DNA from 2 places in the Rossellomorea sp. GAMAL-10_SWC genome. Region 1 is predicted to be linked to the other one. Evidence: a T-box and tRNA genes for the amino acid it is inferred to sense, from the RefSeq annotation. Region 1 holds a T-box; the other holds one or more tRNA genes.
What was found. A T-box is a leader RNA that pairs with one kind of tRNA and senses whether it is charged. The one in region 1 lies ahead of pheS (phenylalanine--tRNA ligase subunit alpha), so its partner is inferred to be a tRNA-Phe.

Region 1 (7,640 bases):
GCATCTAACGCTTTTGGATCAACAACGTGGCAAAGACTCTTTAAAGTACAGCTACCTTTAGCAGCACCTACCATTTTAGCTGGTATAAATCAAAGTATTATGCTTGCATTATCGATGGTAGTTATTTCATCACTAGTAGGTGCTCCAGGATTAGGTGCAGAGGTTTATCGAGCTGTAACCCAGATTAAGGTAGGGGAAGGATTCGAGGCAGGAATATCAATTGTTATCGTTGCAATTATTCTCGATCGAATTTCTCAAAATCTTCGTCAACCTGCTTATGGGAAAAAATTTGCAAAAAAATATGTTTATGGATTTACTGTATTAATCTTTTGTATTTCGGCCATTTCAGTTGCCTTTGCAGGCGGCAAGGATCAAAAAACAGCTTCAAATAAAATAGGTGCCGGGGTTAATTTTGAGATTACCGGAATTGATCCAGGAGCTGGGTTAATGAAAGCAACTGAAAAAGCGATGAAGGATTACGATTTAAAGGATTGGACTTTAAAAGAAGGATCTTCAGCTGCGATGACTGCTGAATTGAAAAAAGCGTATGAAAATAAAGAACCTATAATCGTTACAGGATGGACACCCCACTGGATGTTTTCAAAATATAAATTAAAGTATTTAGAAGATCCAAAAGGGTCATTTGGTAAGAATGAAGAAATTCATACAGTGGTTAGAAAAGGATTAAAAGAAGAATCTCCTGGTGCGTACAAGATTTTAGATAACTTTTCATGGAAACCTTCTGATATGGAAGAAGTGATGAGTGATATTCAAGACGGTGCGAAACCTGAGAATGCAGCGACGAAATGGATTAAAAAGCATCAAGATCAAGTAAATAATTGGACGAAGGATGCTACAAAAGGAAATGGCGAAAAAATTAGTCTCGTTTATGTTTCATGGGAATCTGAAGTTGCCAGTACAAATGTGATTGGAAAAGTACTTGAAAACCAAGGCTATGACGTAACATTAAAACAGGTTGAGGCAGGACCGATGTTTGCTGGTATCTCAGATGGAAGTGCAGATGCAATGGTCGCAGCTTGGCTTCCGACAACTCATAAAGATTATATGAATGAGTATAAAAAACAATTGGTTGATCTTGGACCGAATTTAAAAGGGACAAAATTAGGCTTAGTCGTACCAGAATATATGAAAATTAATTCGATTGAGGATTTAAAAGGTAAAACGAAATAACAAAAATAAAAGGACTAACGAAAAGTTAGTCCTTTTCTATGTTTTTAACAGATTAGTTTAGTGGCTTACTCCATTTTCTAAAACTGTAAGTAGTTCATGCTTTTGATTTTCAGAAGCGTGATTCCAAAAAACTTCGAGAAGTACACCTAAACCTGGTAATACTTTTTCTTCGCCACTTTGAATAGCATCTACAATTGTTGCTTCTAATTGATCACTTTTATTACCTGAAATATTGTGAAGAACTGCTCCGCGAATATTAAAATTCATTTGGATTCTCCTTTCATATTAAGCTTTATGTAGTATTTGTAAACGGAAACGATTTTATGTATGATAAACGATATGAGATACGATGAAAGGTAAAGGAAACTTATGAAACAAATTGATTCCATACAAAATAATTCTGTAAAGGCTTGGAAAAAGCTACATACTAAAAAAGGAAGAGATAAAGCTAAACAATATATCGTAGAAGGTTTTCACTTAGTCGAGGAGGCAATTAAACAAGATGCACCGATTCTCCATTTATTAATTAGTGAAGAGATTGACTTACCTTCTAATTTTTCGACAGGGTCATTTGAAATTACGTATATATCTAAAGAGGTTAGCAAAGAATTAAGCGAAACAGAAACATCTCAAGGTATTTTTGCAATTATTGAATTTTCTTTTGTTAGAATTGATTTTGAGAAAGTGTCAAAATTATTATTAATTGATGAAGTTCAAGATCCAGGGAATGTTGGAACAATGATTCGAACAGCGGATGCGGCTGGTTTTGATGGGGTTATTTTAGGTTCGGGTACAAGTGACCTATATAATGCTAAAACAATTCGATCCACACAAGGATCATTATTCCATTTACCAATATTACGTGGTGATTTAGTTGAAGCAGTTTCTAATTTAAAAGATAAAGGATTAACTGTTTACGGAACATCTCTTCAAAATGCAAAACCATTTAATGAAGTAAACGTTACAAATCGTTTTGCCATTATTGTAGGAAATGAAGGTAAAGGTGTGAATTCAACATTACTTTCATTAACTGATGAAAATCTATATATACCGATTTACGGTAAAGCTGAATCATTAAACGTTGGTATTGCAGCAGGGATTCTAATGTATAGTCTGTAAAAAATAATAGAAGCCTCATTTGAGCATTCTAGGTCAGTAAAAATGATTCAATCATTTAGTAAATAATTATGTTGAGCAGTTGCATTAATTGAAAAAAATCAATATAATTAATTAAGAAAATTTAATACATAAAAAGCAATGACAGAGAATAGTAAATTTGAATCTCTATTTAGGGAAAAGGTGCCGTAGACTGTAAGCACTTTTATAGTAGACCAAATTGAATTCACCTCTTGAGCTAGCGCCGGGACCATTTTTGAATGTAAAGGCGACTCGGTCTATCTAAGTAGATCGTTATATGAATGAAGTGAGCAGTTAGTTTTTTGTAACATAATAACTGTTAATTAGGGTGGTACCGCGATCAATCCTCGTCCCTTTTTTGGGAGCGAGGTTTTTTTATGTTTAAATTTATGAATTTGAATAGGAGGATTATTCATGCAAGAGCGTTTAGTTTCTTTACAATCAGAAGCGATTAAGCAAATAGAAGAAGCAACAGATTTAAAAGTATTAAATGAAATAAGAATTGCCTATCTAGGAAAAAAAGGTCCGATTACTGAGGCAATGAAAGCAATGAAGGATTTAACTCCTGAAGAGCGCCCTAAAATGGGAGCTGTAGCTAATGAAGTACGTGCGGCAATCCAAGAAAAACTTGAAGCAAAGCAAGTTGTATTAGAACAAAATGCAATTAATGAAAAATTAGAAAGTGAATCAATTGACGTAACACTTCCAGGAAGACCAGTCCATGCTGGTGGAGCTCATCCATTAAGAGCGGTTATTCAAGAAATTGAAGATTTATTTATTGGAATGGGATATGAGATCGCAGAAGGTCCAGAAGTAGAAAAGGACTATTATAATTTCGAAGCATTAAATTTACCAAAAGGTCATCCAGCTCGTGATATGCAGGATTCATTTTATATTTCTGAAGAAACATTAATGAGAACTCATACTTCACCTGTTCAAGCTAGAACAATGGAAGCAAACGTGGAAAAAGGACCAATTAAAATAATTTGTCCAGGTAAAGTTTATCGCCGCGATGACGATGATGCTACTCATTCTCATCAATTTATGCAAATCGAAGGTCTTGTAATTGGTGAAAACATTTCAATGAGTGACTTAAAAGGTACTTTACAACTTTTTGCGAAAAAAATGTTTGGTGAAGATCGTGAAATTCGCTTACGCCCAAGCTTCTTCCCATTTACTGAGCCTTCAGTAGAAATGGATATTTCTTGTATGAAATGTGGAGGAAAAGGCTGTAACATGTGTAAACACACTGGATGGATTGAAATTTTAGGTGCAGGAATGGTTCATCCTAACGTACTTGAGATGGCTGGGTATAATCCAAAAGAAGTTCAAGGATTTGCTTTCGGTATGGGTCCAGAACGTATTGCATTATTAAAATATGGTATTGATGATATTCGTCATTTCTATACGAACGATATAAGATTCTTAAAGCAATTCCAACAAATGTAAGGTAGGAGGGGACTAAAACATGTTTGTATCAACAAAATGGTTACAAGAATACGTTGATTTAAGTGGTGTTACACCAGACGAGCTTGCAAAATTAATAACAAAAGCAGGTATTGAAGTTGAAGGTGTTAATCATCTTTCAGAAGGAATTAAAAATGTTGTTGTTGGTTATGTAATGGAACGTGAACAACATCCTGAGGCAGATAAATTATCAAAATGTACTGTTGATGTTGGAGAAGAACAACCAGTACAAATTATTTGTGGCGCACCGAATGTTGCTAAAGGTCAAAAAGTGATCGTGGCAAAAGTAGGCGCAGTTTTACCGGGGAATTTCAAAATTAAAAAAGCAAAATTACGTGGAGAAGTTTCTGAAGGAATGATTTGCTCTCTTCAAGAATTAGGAATTGAAGGCAAAGTAGTTGCAAAAGAATTCTCAAATGGCATTTTTGTTTTACCAAGTGATGCTGAAGTAGGAGCAGATGCATTAGACGTACTATATCGTGATGATGCAGTATTAGAACTTGGATTAACACCAAACCGTGCTGATTGCTTAAATATGATTGGTGTTGCCTATGAGGTAGCAGCAATTTTAGATCGTGACGTGAAACTTCCAGCAATTAGCGCTCAATCAGCTACAACTGCTGATTATGTTTCAGTTTCAATTGAATCAAAAGAAGATGCACCATATTATAGTACTAAATTAGTGAAAGGTGTAAAAATTGGTCCTTCACCATTATGGATGCAAGCTCGTTTAATGAGTGCTGGTATTCGTCCGATTAATAATGTGGTTGATATTACGAACTATATTTTAATTGAATATGGTCAACCGTTACACGCGTTTGATTTTAATAAATTAAATAGTAATCAAATTATTGTTCGTCATGCGAAAGAAAACGAAAAGATCGTTACACTTGATGGCGAAGAACGCACATTACAGCCACATAATTTAGTCATCGCAACAGAAAAAGAAGCGGTAGCAGTTGCAGGTGTAATGGGTGGTCAAAGTACTGAAGTTGATGTTGAAACTGTAGACGTTTTAATTGAATCAGCTGTTTTCAGAGGTCAAAGTGTTCGCCAAACTTCAAAAGACCTAGGTTTACGTAGTGATTCAAGTGCTCGTTTTGAAAAAGGAATTGATGCTTCTCGTACATTCCCTGCTTCTGAACGTGCTGCTCAGTTAATGGCTGAACTAGCTGGTGGAACAATTGTAGAAGGTACTGTAATTGCCGACAATTTAGTTGAAGATGCTAAAAAAGTATCAGTTTCTGTAAGTAAGATTAATGGTGTACTTGGTACATCAATTGATGCTGAAACAGTAAAAGATATTTTCCGTCGCTTAAGATTAGAAGCTACCAAGAATGGTGAAGTATTTACAGTTACTGTTCCAAGTCGTCGTGGTGATCTTTCAATAGAAGAAGATTTAGTTGAAGAAGTAGGAAGACTATATGGCTATGATCATATTCCTGCTACATTACCAACAGGTGTTGCTAGTCGTGGACAATTAACACCTTATCAAGCAAAACGTAGAAAAATTCGTCAGTATTTACAGCATGCAGGTCTTTACGAAGCTGTAACTTACTCTCTAACAAGCAATAATAAAGTAAAACGCTTTGCACTAGAAACAGTAGATGCAGAACCTGTACGTTTAGCATTACCTATGAGTGAAGAACGCAGTGAGCTACGTTTCAGTTTAGTACCACACTTATTAGATGCTATTGCATACAATGTTGCACGTAAAGAAGAAAATGTTCAACTATTCGAAACAGGCTCTGTATTCTTAACAAAGGAAAAGAACGATCTTCCTCATGAAGAAGAATATTTAGCGGGAGCGCTAACTGGTTTATGGTTGCAACATGCTTGGCAAGGCGAGAAAAAAGCTGTGGATTTCTATGTTGTAAAAGGTATTTTAGACGGTTTATTTACTGAATTAGGTTTAACTAGTAAAATTTCATACGTTGCAGCTAAAAAAGAAGAATTACACCCAGGACGTACTGCAAGTATCTTATTAAACGGAGAAGAAATTGGTTTTATCGGTCAAGTTCATCCTGTTACTCAAAAAGAGTGGGATCTTAAAGAAACGTATGTATTCCAATTATCTCTTGAAAAGCTATTAAATACTGAATTTGATGATATTTTATACAATGCAATTCCTCGTTTCCCATCAATGAATCGAGATATGGCATTAGTAGTAGATTCAAAAGTATTTGCTGGTGATATTCTATCTACAATTCGTTCAACTGGTGGAAGACTTCTAAAGGATGCTACAATTTTTGATTTATACGAAGGTGATAAGATGGAAGCTGGTAAAAAATCAGTAGCCTTCTCATTAACATACTTCGATCCAGAACGCACTTTAACGGATGAAGAAGTAACTAAAGCTCATTCAAAAGTATTAAAAGCTGTAGAAGAAACGCATAATGCTCAATTGCGAGGTTAATTAACTACACTACTCTATTTGAATAAATAGTATTAAAGTTTATATAAAATTTACTAATTTTAATCAGTTTTTTAGTAATGTGACATACTGATTTAATAAAATTTAAAAACTTATGAAAATCAGAAATCTAAGATTTCTGGTTTTTTAATAGGTGAATACTCTATTAGATTTTTTTAATAGAGTATTCACCTATTTTTTGACTCATTTTTATGGTGAGAATGAACCAATTTGTCCTTTTTTTATACAATAAATTGTACAATTAAAATTTTTTGAGAGGTGTATTTTTTTGCCACTACCACCATTACCACCACGATTTCCACAACCATCAGAACAACCAGAAGAACCAAAAATGTCACTAAATAAAGATCCACAAGATTCACCTATAACAAATTCTCCTTACTCACCTAGTTATTCATTTGGTTCAAATGAATCAAATGGTTTAATTGGACCAATTGGACCTATGGGCCCTACAGGCCCAACAGGTGTAACAGGTCCTCGAGGAGAAAGAGGTAAGCGAGGTAAAGAAGGAGAAGATGGCGACAGAGGTCCAAGAGGTTATATTGGACCAATGGGGCCAATGGGACCAATGGGACATACGGGGCCAATGGGGCCAATGGGACCAATGGGACCAACAGCGCCAACTGTAATTGTAGAAGGTCCAACAGGAGCAACAGGAGCAACAGGCCCAGCGGGAGTAACAGGCCCTTCAGGAGGTCCAGTAGGTCCAACGGGAGCAACAGGCCCAGCAGGAGCAACAGGAGCAGACGGAGCAACAGGCCCAGCAGGAACACCAGGTGCACCGGGAGCAACAGGTTCACAAGGGATCCCAGGTCCAGCAGGCCCAACAGGTTCAGCAGGCCCAGCAGGAATTCCAGGCCCAACAGGTCCAGCAGGTCCACAAGGAACACCGGGTGTACAAGGTCCGACGGGTCCAGCGGGAACACCAGGAACACCAGGAACACCAGGAACACCGGGAACACCAGGAACACCAGGAACACCGGGAGCACCAGGAGTAACAGGCCCAGCGGGAGCAACAGGCCCAGCAGGAGCAGACGGAGCAATAGGCCCAGCGGGAGCGACAGGCCCAGCAGGAGCGACAGGCCCAGCAGGAGCAACAGGAGCAGACGGAGCGACAGGCCCAGCGGGAGCAACAGGCCCAGCAGGAGCAGCAGGAGCGACAGGCCCAGCGGGAGCAACAGGCCCGGCAGGAGCAGATGGAGCGACAGGCCCAGCGGGAGCAACAGGCCCAGCAGGAGCAGTAGGAGCAACAGGCCCAGCGGGAGCAACAGGCCCAGCGGGAGCAACAGGCCCAGCAGGAGCAGCAGGAGCAGATGGAGCGACAGGCCCAGCGGGAGCAACAGGCCCAGCAGGAGCAGCAGGAGCAACAGGCCCAGCGGGAGCAACAGGTCCAGCAGGAGCAAGGGGAGCG
Region 2 (7,640 bases), 1.1 Mb from region 1:
TTGATCTCTAGACTCCTTAATACGATAAGTTACAGTCCCACCCTCTGGTGAATACTTTAGTGCATTTGAAATAATATTATCTAACACTTGTGTAATTTTATCTTCATCTATAAATACAAATCTTGTCTTACTTATGAACTCGCGTTTGAACGATACTTCTTGAGACTTACTCATTTCATGTCGATCAATTATACGATTAAATAACTCTGTAAAGTTAACCCAATCTTTCATTAAACGATATTCTGTACTATCTAACTTAGATAATTGTAATAAGTCATTTACTAATCGAATCATTCGTTCTGTTTCATCTTGAGTTACTTGTAAAAACTTAGGTGCAATTTCTTTATTCTCCCAAGCTCCATCTGACAATGCTTCTAAATAACTCCTCATCGTTGTTAACGGCGTTCTTAATTCATGTGATACATTGGAGACAAAATCTCTACGTTCTTGCTCTATTTTTTCCTGTTCAGTTACATCATAAAGTACAGCGATTAGACCGTTAACTTTACCGGATTCTTTTTGAATAGTTGAAAGACTAGCTCGTATAATCATTGGTCTCTTATTATTACTATAATCTAACATGATTGAATCTGGCTCATCGTATAAATCATCTAAAGTATTAATCTTTTCGATTCCCAATACCTCTAAGATCGATTTATTTAATACTGTTTCACGTGAAACATTAAGCATCGTTTCAGCTGGATCGTTTAAGAGAATAATTTTCCCTCTACGGTCAGTAGCAATAACCCCATCTGACATATGTTCTAGTACTGATTGAAGCTTTCTTCTTTCTCCATCAGTTGAAGCTCTGGCTTGCTGTAGATTACGTGATAGATTATTAAATGATATCGTTAATTCACCAATCTCATCTTCACTATAGGCCTTTAATTTGCGAGAGAAGTTTCCTTTCGCCATTTCTTGGGCCTGTCTTCTTATTTCAGAGATTGGCTTCGTAATTGCTTTAGCCAACAATATACCTAAAATGGATGTAATCGCGACTGCTATAAGTGTACCAGTTGAAAAAATACGGTTAATTAATTCCATTCTTTCATAAGTGCTTTCCATTGAAGCACTTGTGTAAATGGCTGAAACAATTTCGTCACCTTCCATTACTGGGGTAACAATCGTTTTCATTCGATGACCATTTTTAGGATCAATTAACACTTTCTCAGTTCTAGTACCTACTAAAAGAGCTCTTTTTACTAAAATATCAGTAGTTCTTTTACCAACAATAGACCGATTACTAGAATCCGAAGTAGCAATGACTTCACTATTTTGGTTAATAACTCTTACGTCCGATATTCCAATATTCTTTCCGAAGTCTGAAACTATTTTTTGGATATTAGCTTTTACTTCTGGGTCGTCCAGAGTTTTCTTTTTTTCATACTCTATTTTTATATTATAAGCCAGTAGTTTAGCACGTTCGTTTATCGCAACTGTAAAACTGTTTACGAGCTGCTTTTCAAGCTCTCTTGAAAAATAAACGCTAATAATTTGCATAGCTACCAAGATGAGTAAAATATAAACAAGTACAAATTTAAATACAATTGATTTAAATAAACCAACTTTATTATAAGCTGCCATTAATCTTGCTCCGGATCACGCAGGTAATATCCTACTCCTCTTCTTGTTACAATGAAAAGTGGATAACTTGGATTGTCCTCAATTTTTTCACGAAGTCTTCGAATTGTTACATCGACAGTTCGTACATCTCCAAAGTAATCATAACCCCAAACAGTTTGGAGTAAATGTTCTCTCGTCATTACCTGTCCGATATGCTTCGCTAAATAATATAGTAGTTCAAATTCGCGGTGAGTTAATTCGATCTTCTCGCCACGTTTTGTTACGATATAAGCATTTGGATTGATAACAAGTGAGCCAATAATAACTTCAACTGACTCCTCTTTTTCAGATGGAGTTCCTGTTTGGTGTCTACGTAAATTTGCTTTTACTCTGGCAAGTAACTCACGTGTACTAAATGGTTTTGTTACGTAGTCATCTGCTCCCATTTCTAACCCTAGTACTTTATCTAATTCTGAGTCTTTTGCTGTAATCATAATGATCGGCATTTCATGGTTCTTTCTAATTTCTCTACAAACTTCTAAACCATCTCTAATTGGTAACATAATATCTAATAAAACTAGGTCAGGAAGAAACTCATCTACTTTTTGTAATGCTTCCTCTCCATCATACGCGCAAACAATTTCAAAACCTTCTTTTTCTAAATTAAACTTCAATATATCAGCAATTGGTTTTTCATCATCGACTATTAATATTTTTTTATTCATTCCCCGCACTCCTTTTCTAGTCAGTTTTCGCTACCGTCAATTCTATACATATCTTTTGCAATTTCATATTAAATTAGGCAACAAATAAACTTATCATAGTAATTTCGTTTTGTGGATTATCTCTCTAAATATAATACGAATACGATCTGACGTGTTATTTTTTTTGTATATAAACACTAGATTTTTGAAAAAAACCTCTAGCTTGTTGCTAGAGGTCTACTCCACTTACTTCTATTTTAAATTAAGTAGGTTTTTTTGTAAAATCGAACTGTTTAATTCTATTTTCAATAAGGTTGATATAAAATAAAAAACTACTGTATATACAGTAGTTTTTATGATGGCTCGGGACGGAATCGAACCGCCGACACGAGGATTTTCAGTCCTCTGCTCTACCGACTGAGCTACCGAGCCATTATATGGCGGTCCCGACCGGGATCGAACCGGCGATCTCCTGCGTGACAGGCAGGCATGTTAACCGCTACACCACGGGACCATGATAATTTTATTAAAAAAGGATGACCCGTACGGGACTCGAACCCGTGTTACCGCCGTGAAAGGGCGGTGTCTTAACCGCTTGACCAACGGGCCACATTAATTTAAGAAAAGATGAGCCATGAAGGATTCGAACCTTCGACCCTCTGATTAAAAGTCAGATGCTCTACCTACTGAGCTAATGGCTCATAAAATGATTAACTTCATAAGCTATATACTAGTTATGACGACAAGATTTATCTTATCATACTTTCTAATAATTTGGCAATAGTTTTTTAAAAAAATAATAAAAGCCCCTAAATTTTTATTTAAGGGCTTTATTATATTAAGCTCCGTAAACGTTACGTACGATATTTGTTTGGTTACGATCTGGACCTACTGAGAATACAGATAACGGAATACCGACTAATTGAGACACTCGTTCTACATAATGTCTTGCATTAACTGGTAGTTCATTAAGAGTTTTTACTCCTGTAATATCTTCTGTCCAACCTGGAAGTTCTTCATAAACTGGCTCACATTCTGCAAGTTGTTTTAAGCTAGCAGGGAACTCAGTAATTGTTTCTCCACGTAACTTATAAGCAACGCAAATTTTTACAGTCTCTAGACCTGTTAATACGTCAATTGAGTTAAGTGATAAATCAGTAATACCACTAACGCGACGAGCGTGGCGAACTACTACACTATCAAACCAACCTACACGTCTTGGTCTTCCAGTAGTTGTTCCGTACTCACGACCTACTTCACGAATTGTATTTCCAATTTCGTCGAAAAGCTCAGTTGGGAATGCACCTTCACCAACACGAGTAGTGTAAGCTTTACATACACCAACAACATGATTAATTTTTGTCGGACCAACACCAGATCCAATTGTTACTCCACCTGCAACTGGGTTAGAAGAAGTAACGAACGGGTATGTACCTTGGTCGATATCTAGCATTACACCTTGTGCACCTTCAAATAATACGCGCTTTCCACCATCAATTGCATCATTTAATACAACGGAAGTATCACACACATATTTTTTAATTTGTTGTCCGAACTCATAATATTCTTCAAAAATCTCTTCGATATTTAATGAATTTGAATCATACATTTTTTCAAATAAATTATTTTTCTCTTCAAGATTACGTTTTAATTTTTCGTAAAACTCTTCTTTATCTAAAAGGTCTGCCATACGGATTCCCACACGAGCAGCTTTGTCCATATAAGCTGGTCCAATACCTTTTTTAGTAGTACCGATTTTATTATCACCTTTACGCTCTTCTTCTAACTCATCTTGTTTTAAATGATAAGGTAAGATAACATGAGCACGATTACTAATACGTAAGTTGTCAGTTGAAACACCTTTATCATGTAGGTATGCTAGCTCTTGAACTAAAGCTTTAGGATCTACAACCATACCATTTCCAATAACACAAATTTTATCTGAGAAGAAAATACCTGATGGAATTAAGTGAAGTTTGTACTTTTCACCATTAAATACGATTGTATGACCTGCATTGTTACCACCTTGATATCTAGCAACTACTTCTGCCTGTTGTGATAAAAAGTCGGTAATTTTTCCTTTTCCTTCGTCTCCCCATTGAGAACCAACTACTACTACTGATGACAATGTACTGCACCTCCGATTAAATTACGCTATTTCCGAACTAAAACCAAAACTAGTATATCAAACTTACGGAATTTGTCAATAAATCTCTTTAAATAATTCCATTCTAAGTTTTATTTGTTCGTAAATACAAACTAAAGAATTTGATAAAAATAGTTTGCCCTAACAAAAAAAAATAATCACATAGATTCACTATGTGATTATTTTTTAGATGAGATCCCAATCAGACGATTGAAGATATTTGCGCCTGTCTGATTCCAAACTATTTTTAGGCACCTGGTGCTTGCTCATCAAACCTTCGTTCTAAGTTTACGAACTTGTTATATTCTTTTACGAATGCTAATGAAACAGTACCTACTGGACCATTTCTTTGTTTAGCAATAATGATTTCAATAATATTTTTATTCTCTGATTCTTTATCATAGTAATCGTCTCGGTATAAGAACGCAACAATATCCGCATCTTGCTCAATACTTCCTGATTCACGGATATCAGACATCATTGGACGTTTATCCTGTCTTGACTCAACGCTTCGTGATAGCTGAGATAAGGCTATTAGAGGTACTTTTAATTCCCTCGCTAGTCCTTTAAGAGATCGTGAAATTTCAGATACTTCTTGTTGACGATTTTCTCCACTTTTGCCGTTACCTTGAATAAGCTGCAGATAATCAATTAGGATCATTCCTAAGCCATGCTCTTGCTTCAGCCTTCTACACTTAGCACGTATGTCATTTACTCTAATACCAGGTGTATCATCGATATATATACCTGTACCAGCTAAGCTACTAGCAGCCATCGTTAGCTTATTCCAATCCTCTTGTTCAAGATTACCTGTACGTAGTGCCTGTGCGTTAATATTCCCTTCTGCACAAAGCATACGCATAACAAGCTGGTCTGATCCCATCTCGAGACTGAAAATTGCTACGTTTTCATCTGTCTTAGTCGCTACGTTTTGTGCGATATTCAACGCAAAAGCTGTTTTACCTACTGAAGGACGGGCAGCTACTATAATTAAATCATTGGGCTGAAATCCCGCTGTCATACGATCTAAATCAGTAAATCCTGTCGGTACACCTGTAATTTCTCCACGTTGATTAAATAAAGTCTCAATTTTACTAAATGTAGTAAATACTACATCTTTAATACTTTGAAAACCAGAAACGTTTGTGCGCTGAGCTACTTTTAAGATACTTTTTTCAGCCTCGTTTAGTACAACATCCACTGGAGTATCTGGTGCATAGCTTTCCGTTACAATATTTGTAGCGGTTCTTATTAATCTTCTTAAAGTAGATTTTTCTTCAACGCTCTTCGCATAGTATTCAACGTTAGATGCCGTTGGTACTGAAGCCAGCAAATCATTTAAGTATGATACTCCTCCTACTTCTTCTAACACTCCTTGATTAGCTAGTTCAGAAGTTAGCGTGATAACATCCAGAGGCTCATTCCTTGAAGCAATCTTAAGCATCGCTTCAAATATTTTTTGATGGGCAGCTCGATAAAAGTCATCTGGTAAAAGCCGTTCTGAAGTTGATATCAGCGCCTCTGAATCTAACAGTATGGCTCCTAATACAGCCTGTTCAGCTTCTATATTCTGTGGTGGAGTACGATCATTTAGCAAATCACTCATTTCTAGTCCTCCAGATGCTTGTTTTTCTTATTGTTCTTTAACGTGTACTTTTAAAGTTGCACTTACTTCAGGATGCAATTTTACTTTAATATTTGTTACACCTAGTCCTCTAATCGCATCATTCATTTCGAATTTACGCTTATCTAGTTTAATACCATGTACTTTATTAAGCTCATCTGCAATTTGCTTGCTTGTGATTGACCCGAATAGACGACCGCCCTCACCTGATTTAGCTTTTAGTTCTACTGTTAAAGTTTCAATTGTTTCTTTTAACTTTTTACAGTTTTCTAATTCGATTTGTGCATCTTTTAATTCTTTATTTTTTTTCGCTTCAAGAGTTTTCATATTACCTGCAGTAGCTTCAATAGCATCTCCATTTTTGATTAAGAAGCTTGCATAGCCATCTGCGATATTTTTAGTTTCTCCTTTTTTACCTTTTCCTTTTACATCTTTTAAGAAAATTACTTTCATTTGTTTGTTCTCCCTTCAATATATTCATCGATTATTCTCAATAAACGTTGTTCAACTTCTCTGATTGAAGAAGATTCAATTTGCGCAGCAGCATTTGTTAAGTGACCGCCACCACCAAGCTCTTCCATTATTAATTGAACATTTATATTCCCTAATGAACGACTGCTGATACTAACAACATTATCTGACCTTTTCGCAATAACAAAAGATGCAATGACATCAGTCATCGTTAATAATGTATCTGCAGCCTTGGCGATTAAAACTTGATCATAGTTTACATTGTCTTTCCCAAAGCTAATCGCAAAGCCCTCTTTGTACATATAGGCTTCCTCTATCAATTCTGCTTTGCGAATATATTCATTCATATCTTGTTTTAGTAAATTTTGAACGAGGATCGTATCTGCGCCGTTAGAACGCAAGTAAGACGCTGCGTCAAAAGTTCGTGCTCCTGTTCGGAAAGTAAAACTCTTTGTATCAACAATGATACCTGCAAGTAAGGCTGTTGCCTCAAGCATGCTTAATTTTATTTTCTTCGGTTGGTACTCCAATAACTCAGTTACTAATTCTGCAGTAGAGGAAGCGTACGGCTCCATATAAACGAGAATTGCATCCTTAATGAAGTCCTCTCCTCTTCGATGATGGTCTATCACAACAATTTTATCTGTCTCATTTAAAAGTGACTCTTCTTCAACCATTGTAGGTCTATGAGTATCTACTACAATTATTAATGTATCTTCAGAAATAAGTTCTTTTGCTTTGTCGGGTGTAATAAAACAAGACATAAATTGTTCATTTTTAGACATTTCCCTCATCAAACGATTAACACTTTTATCTACTTCATCTTTATCAATTACTACATAACCATCCACTTCATTATGCATTACCATTTTTAAGATACCGACTGCTGAACCAAGAGCATCCATGTCAGGTAACTTATGACCCATTATCATAACATTGGCGCTACTCTTCATTAAATCTCTTAATGCATGCGAGATTACTCTCGCTCTAACCCTCGTCCTCTTTTCTACAGGGTTTGTTTTTCCACCAAAAAACTTCACTTTACCGTTAATATTTTTAACAGTTACTTGATCTCCCCCGCGCCCTAGTGCTAAATCTAAACCAGATTGAGCTAGTTGGCCAAGTTCGGTTA

Region 2: it encodes a tRNA-Phe, which carries the amino acid that the T-box ahead of pheS (phenylalanine--tRNA ligase subunit alpha) is inferred to sense. The anticodon was not compared.

Annotation. Positions count from the first base shown of each region.
Region 1 covers NZ_CP144911.1:3,270,607-3,278,246, reverse strand. The annotation lists gene V5E38_RS16245 (glycine betaine ABC transporter substrate-binding protein) at 1-1,191, shown strand, start outside; gene sspI (small acid-soluble spore protein SspI) at 1,249-1,458, opposite strand; gene V5E38_RS16235 (TrmH family RNA methyltransferase) at 1,561-2,310, shown strand; T-box leader at 2,440-2,686, shown strand; gene pheS (phenylalanine--tRNA ligase subunit alpha) at 2,743-3,777, shown strand; gene pheT (phenylalanine--tRNA ligase subunit beta) at 3,797-6,211, shown strand; gene V5E38_RS16220 (exosporium glycoprotein BclB-related protein) at 6,498-7,640, shown strand, end outside.
Region 2 covers NZ_CP144911.1:4,383,308-4,390,947, reverse strand. The annotation lists gene walK (cell wall metabolism sensor histidine kinase WalK) at 1-1,584, opposite strand, end outside; gene yycF (response regulator YycF) at 1,584-2,288, opposite strand; tRNA gene V5E38_RS21360 (tRNA-Phe) at 2,627-2,699, opposite strand; tRNA gene V5E38_RS21355 (tRNA-Asp) at 2,706-2,781, opposite strand; tRNA gene V5E38_RS21350 (tRNA-Glu) at 2,805-2,876, opposite strand; tRNA gene V5E38_RS21345 (tRNA-Lys) at 2,896-2,968, opposite strand; gene V5E38_RS21340 (adenylosuccinate synthetase) at 3,106-4,395, opposite strand; gene dnaB (replicative DNA helicase) at 4,661-6,019, opposite strand; gene rplI (50S ribosomal protein L9) at 6,047-6,490, opposite strand; gene V5E38_RS21325 (DHH family phosphoesterase) at 6,487-7,640, opposite strand, start outside.